DNA from 2 places in the Methylovirgula sp. 4M-Z18 genome. Region 2 is predicted to be linked to the other one. Evidence: predicted binding sites of a transcription regulator. Region 2 holds the regulator's gene; the other holds the start of a gene.

Region 1 (3,209 bases), 2.3 Mb from region 2:
GATCATATTGGCGACCATGATCTGCTCGAGAACCTGCTCGTGCACAGTCGGATTCAGGATCGGCAGCAGCGTTTCGACACGGCGGTCCAAATTGCGTGGCATCAGATCGGCCGAGGAAATGTACACGCGCGACTTGGCATGCGGCAGGCCATAACCCGCGCCGAAACAATAGATGCGCGAATGCTCCAGGAACCGGCCGATGATCGATTTGGCGCGGATGTTTTCCGAGAGACCCGGCACGCCCGGGCGCAAACAGCAGATGCCGCGCACGACGAGCTCGATTTTGACGCCAGCATTGCTGGCGACATAAAGCGCATCGATGATTTCCGGATCGACCAGCGAATTGCATTTCAGCCAGATCGCCGCCGGCTTGTTCGCCTTGGCGAATTTGGTCTCTTCGGCAATATGGTCGAGCAGGCGCTGCTTCAGCGAGATCGGCGACACCGCCATATTCTCCAATTCCTGCGGCTCGGCATAGCCGGTGATGAAATTGAAGATGCGCGCGACATCGCGTCCGATCGAGGGATCGGCGGTGAAGAACGAAATATCGGTGTAAATGCGCGCGGTCTGCGGATGATAATTGCCGGTGCCGACATGGCAATAGGTGACGAGCCCCGCACCCTCGCGCCGCACCGCCATCGACAATTTGCCATGCGTCTTCAGCTCGATGAAGCCGAAGACCACCTGCGCGCCGGCGCGCTCCAAATCGCGCGCCCAGCGGATATTGGCCTCTTCGTCGAAGCGTGCCTTGAGTTCGACCAGCGCCGTCACGGACTTGCCCGCCTCCGCCGCCTCGATCAGGGCGCGGATGATCGGACTGTCGCTCGACGTGCGGTAAAGCGTCTGCTTGATCGCGACCACATTGGGATCGCGCGCGGCCTGCGCCAAAAACTGCACCACCACGTCGAACGATTCATACGGATGGTGCACGACGAGATCCTTTTGCCGGATCGCGGCAAAACACGAGCCGCCGTTGTCGCGCACACGTTCGGGGAAACGCGGATTGTAGGGCTTGAATTTCAGCTCCGGCCGGTCGAGGCCGACGAGATAGGATAATTCGTTCAACGCCAGCATGCCTTCGACAAGGAAGATTTCGTCGGCCAAAACTTCGAGTTCTTCGGCGACGAATCCACGCAAGGCTTCCGGCATATTCGCATCCACTTCGAGGCGGATCACCGTGCCGCGGCGGCGGCGCTTCAAGGCCGTCTCGAACTGCAGCACGAGATCTTCCGCCTCTTCCTCCACCTCGATATCGCTGTCGCGAATGATGCGGAACGCGCCGGAGCCGCGCATGTCATAGCCCGGGAAGAGCTTGTTGACGAACATCAGGATCAGCGTTTCGAGCGCGACGAAGCGCCCGCCGCCCGTGCCGAACGCATCCGGCAGTTTCACGAAACGGTCGATCTTGGTCGGCAAGCGCACGAGTGCATTCATCCGCCGTCCATCGCTCGAATGGACGAGTTCAAGCGCCAGACTGAAACCGAGATTCGGGATGAACGGGAACGGATGCGCCGGATCGACGGCGAGCGGCGTCAGGATCGGGAAAATATTGAGCAGGAAATGGTCCTTCAACCATTCCTGTTCGGCCTTGCTCAAGTCGCGCGGCTCGACGAGGACGATGCCGTTGCTGTGCAGGACCTGGCGCAATTCGCCCCAACGCTGCTGCTGGTCGTTCGCGAGAATCTGCACACGCTCGCCGATGCGCACGAGCTGCTCCGCCGGCGACAGGCCGTCTTCGGATGGCGTCTGCACATTGTCGCGCACCTGCGCGCGCAAGCCCGCGACGCGCACCATGAAAAATTCGTCGAGATTGTTGGCCGAAATCGACAGGAAGCGGAGCTGTTCCAGCAACGGATGGCTGCGGTTGGAGGCCTCCTCAAGCACGCGCCGGTTGAATTCCAGCCACGACAATTCGCGGTTGATGAAGCGTTGCGGCGATGCAAACGGATCCGGCGCCATCTGCTTATCGGCATCGAGATCAAGGGTGTCGTGTTTCACCAACTCGTTCACTGCCATCTCCTTGGAAAGACGCTGTAGTCATGTACCTATATGACACTAGTATAACATTGTGACAGCGGACTGACAGCATACAGCTCTATGCAACTGCGACGCAAACTTAGATCGGAATTGTGACCAACTTTTATTCGGCGGCATCGGCCTCCGACTGTTAGGATTCGTGCATCGCTTCCGCCGCATCGAGCCGACGCAGCACCTCTGCCGCCATCGGCCGGGTGATCGCGCGGCCGCGCGTGAGCGCTTCCTTGTCGAGGGCATCGATGACGGCGCGGGCGGCATCGAGCGAGCGCGCGATGCGAAGCGCGACATAATCGACCACCGGCGTATCGACACTCAATTGTCTGTCGTCGAACAGTTTGACCAGCACGGCTCGCATCAAGGCCTCGTCGGGCTCATGCAATTCCACCGCAGGCGCCTGCCGCAGGCGGGAGAGAAGATCGGCGGTACGCAAGCCCCAATGGTCGGGCCGCGAACGGGCGGTCACCAGCACGAATGTGTCGTGCTCCTTGGCCAGGTTGAGCAGATGGAACAGTTCCGCCTCGGCCGCGCCGATCCTGTCGGCATCCTCGATCAGCACGGCGCCGGGCGCGATCAGGCGCGGCAGATCCGCTTCGGCCAGCGTGGCGGCAGCCGTCCGTTCAGCGTGGGCGCGCAACGCCCAGATATGGGCAAGATGGGTCTTGCCCGATCCGCCCGGCCCCACCAGCAACAGGACGCGCGCCGCCCAATCGGGCCAGCGCAAGATCATATCGAGCGCGGCCTCATTCGATTGGGAGCGCAGAAAATCCTCGAGGCCGAAGCGCGGTTCAATCGGCAAATCAAAGGTGAGCTGGGTCATGGCTGCCGGAATGCCCGCGATAGACGGGGCTTTCAAGATAGCGCGAGACGGCGAAACGGATCAACACGCCAATGGTCGCCGCGAGCGGTACCGCGATCAGGAGGCCGGTAAAGCCGAGCAGCGACCCGAAGGCGAAAAGCGCGAACATCAGCCAGACCGGATGCAGGCCGACGGCATCGCCGACGAATTTCGGCGACAGCACATTGCCTTCGAGAAATTGGCCACTGCCGACGACGGCCAACGCCAAGAGCAACAAGGTCCAATCCGGCCAGCCCTGGACGATGGCGACGGCGGAGCCGAGCAGCAGGGCCGTCAGCGAGCCGACATAGGGCACGAAACTCAGAACGCCGGCGGA
Region 2 (3,209 bases):
ACCGGATGTACGATCTTTATCCCAATCAGCGCGCCGACGGCGAGCTGCTGCTGGATGGCGAGAATATCCTGAGCCCCGGCATGGATCTCAACCTGCTGCGCGCCCGCGTCGGCATGGTGTTCCAGAAGCCGACACCTTTCCCGATGTCGATCTACGACAATATCGCCTTCGGCATCCGCCTCTACGAGAAGCTGCCCAAGAGCGAGATGGACGGGCGCGTCGAGAACGCGTTGCGCGGCGCAGCCCTGTGGGAAGAGGTGAAGAACAAGCTGCACGCCAGCGGTCTGTCGTTGTCAGGCGGTCAGCAACAGCGTCTGTGCATTGCGCGCACGGTCGCGATCAAGCCGGATGTCATTCTCTTCGACGAACCGTGCTCGGCGCTCGATCCGATCTCGACCTCGAAGGTCGAGGAGCTGATCGACGAATTGCGCGAGACCTATACGATCGCCATCGTCACCCATTCGATGCAGCAGGCGGCGCGCGTCTCGACGAAGACCGCCTTCATGTATTTGGGCGAACTCGTCGAGTTCGGCGACACCGACCAGATCTTTACGGCGCCGCGCCAGAAGCGCACGCAAGACTACATCACCGGCCGCTTCGGCTGAGTTGGAGCCTTCCATGAACGAACATATCGTCAAGTCTTTCGATTCCGAACTGGAGACGCTCGGCCGCCAGATCGCCGAGATGGGCGGCATTGCCGAAAAAATGCTGTCGGACGCGGTTGACGCGCTGACCGAGTTGAATGTGACCTTGGCGCAGCGGGTGGTCGAAACCGATCCGCGGCTCGATCTGCTGCAACGACAGATTGAGGAGAGCGCTGTCTCCATCATCGCGCGCCGCCAGCCGATGGCCGTCGATTTGCGGGCCATCGTCGCCGCGATTCGCGTCTCCGGCGATCTGGAGCGCATTGGCGATCTCGCCAAGAACATTGCCAAGCGCACGATGAAGATCGCCAACGACAATGGCATCCGCATGCCGGGCGCGCTGGTCGGTCTGCGTCACATGGCCGAACTTGCCGCGATATTGCTCAAGGACGTGCTCGACGCCTATGCCGCACGTGACACGGTCGCAGCCCGCGCCGTGTGGGAGCGCGATGCCGAAATCGACGCTCTGGAAAACTCGATCTTCCGCGATCTTCTCACCTTCATGATGGAAGATCCGCGCAACATCACCTTGTGCACGCATCTTCTGTTCTGCTCGAAGAACATCGAGCGCATCGGCGACCATTGCACCAATATTGCCGAGACCGTCTTTTATCTGGTGACCGGCGATACTTTGCCGATGGACCGCCCGAAGGGCACCCCGAACGCACCGCTTCAGGCTGGATAGGACTGAGACAATATGAACGACATTCGCATCGAAAACGCGAAATCGGGACCCGCCAGCGCCGCGCCGCGGGTGCTCGTGGTCGAGGACGAAGCGCCGCTCGCGCTGCTGCTCAGCTACAATCTCGAAGCGGAAGGCTTTGCGGTCGAACATGTCGAGCGCGGCGACGAGGCCGAGTTGCGCCTCATCGAGGCGCCGCCGGACCTGGTCATTCTCGACTGGATGTTGCCGGGTATTTCGGGCTTGGAAATCTGCCGTCGCCTGCGTGCGCGCGATGTCACGAAGACGCTGCCGGTGATCATGCTGACGGCGCGCGGCGAAGAGGGTGAACGGGTCCGCGGCCTCTCCATCGGCGCCGATGATTACGTGGTCAAGCCGTTCTCGGTGCCCGAACTTATGGCGCGGGTGCGCTCGCTCTTGCGCCGCTCGCGGCCCGAGCGGGTGGCGAGCCTGCTAGCCGCGGGGGATTTGCAGCTCGACCGCGATATGCGCCGCGTGCGCCGCGGCTCGCGGGACGTGCATCTGGGCCCGACCGAATTTCGCCTCCTGGAATATCTGATGGAGAAGCCGGGCCGGGTGTTCTCGCGCGCGCAATTGCTCGACGGCGTCTGGGGGATGGCGATCGATATCGACGAGCGCACCGTGGACGTCCATGTCGGCCGGCTGCGCAAGGTCTTGTCGCGCGGCAAGGAGCGGGATCCGATCCGTACCGTACGCGGCGCCGGTTATTCTTTCGACGAGACCTTCGGCAAGAATTGACGGGCCAACGCACCTAGCTACGACAGGCCGGCGCGGGCCGTAGTCTCGCCCGTTGCTGGCGCGCGGGTTGCGGCGCCGGCGTTTTCCACATGGTTTTGACCTCCGCGACGCTCCGTGCGAGCCGGAATACGCTCGTCAAGAGCGGTGCGCCTGGCTCGTGTCTTCCATCTCGATTGCCCTGCATTTTGCCCGATGTCCGCCATATTTTTGACCATGAGAGGCGGAAAAACTGCAGCCCACTTTGGGAGACATGAGTCGATGAAGCGCGGAATGAGTGTTGGTTTGGTGTTGCTGCTGACGATATCGGTCGCCTATGCCGCCGGTTTCAAGGGGATCATGAAGGCGTGGCGCAGTCCGACCAATGCTGCTAAGGCCATGGTGAGCGGTAGCGAACCTTATGACGCGGCAACAGTGCGCAAATTGTTGCAGGCCTATATTGCCGATTCTGACGACATCAAATCGCATCTCTCGACGAGTGCCGAATCCGAGGATCTCAAAAGGCGGTTCACCGCTTTCCAGAGCGATGCGAAGGCCGCCCTCGGCCAACTCGACAGCGCTGCTAAGTTCAAGGCAGCCTATGCGCCGGTGATGGACAATTGTTCTTCCTGCCACGACAAATATCGCGATTAGAGCATTTTCCAGAAAAGTTGCGCGACTTTTCGGTTAAGAAAATGCGACATAACAAACAAGTAGAGCAATTTTGCGCTTCTGAAAGAATCGCAAAATGCTTTAGACAGGATCGGGCGGTTACCTGTATGAAAGGTTATGATCCGCATCACCGACCATATCAGTCTCGAAGATGACGAGGTGGCCTTGAGCTTCATTCGCGCCTCCGGTCCCGGCGGGCAGAATGTGAACAAGCTCGCGACGGCGGTGCAATTGCGTTTCGATTTGGCGCGGAGTCCCTCGTTGAGCGACGCGGTCAAGGCGCGTCTCACCCGTATCGCCGGGCGGCGCTTGACCTTGGACGGCGTCATCGTCCTGACCGCCGACGCGCATCGCAGTCAGGAGCGCAATAAGGTCGATGTGATGCAGCGCCTTGCCGCGATGATCGAGGAAGCTTCCGTCGCGCCAAAGCCGCGGCGGCCGACCAAGCCGACTTACGCCTCGAAGCTGCGCCGATT

The links. Region 2 encodes PhoB, which activates phosphate uptake and scavenging genes when phosphate is short. Its sites were predicted from a motif close to TGTCATNNANCTGTCAT; they were not measured.
Region 1: the regulator PhoB is predicted to act here: its motif matches at 2,050-2,066, upstream of V9T28_RS12865 (RNA degradosome polyphosphate kinase).

The regions. Positions count from the first base shown of each region.
Region 1 is NZ_CP149574.1:2,776,582-2,779,790, forward strand. Features, by position in the region: gene V9T28_RS12865 (RNA degradosome polyphosphate kinase) at 1-1,959, opposite strand, end outside; gene V9T28_RS12870 (DnaA ATPase domain-containing protein) at 2,168-2,854, opposite strand; gene V9T28_RS12875 (AI-2E family transporter) at 2,835-3,209, opposite strand, start outside.
Region 2 is NZ_CP149574.1:488,757-491,965, forward strand. Features, by position in the region: gene pstB (phosphate ABC transporter ATP-binding protein PstB) at 1-605, shown strand, start outside; gene phoU (phosphate signaling complex protein PhoU) at 619-1,329, shown strand; gene phoB (phosphate regulon transcriptional regulator PhoB) at 1,342-2,085, shown strand; gene V9T28_RS02250 (cytochrome c) at 2,356-2,715, shown strand; gene arfB (alternative ribosome rescue aminoacyl-tRNA hydrolase ArfB) at 2,851-3,209, shown strand, end outside.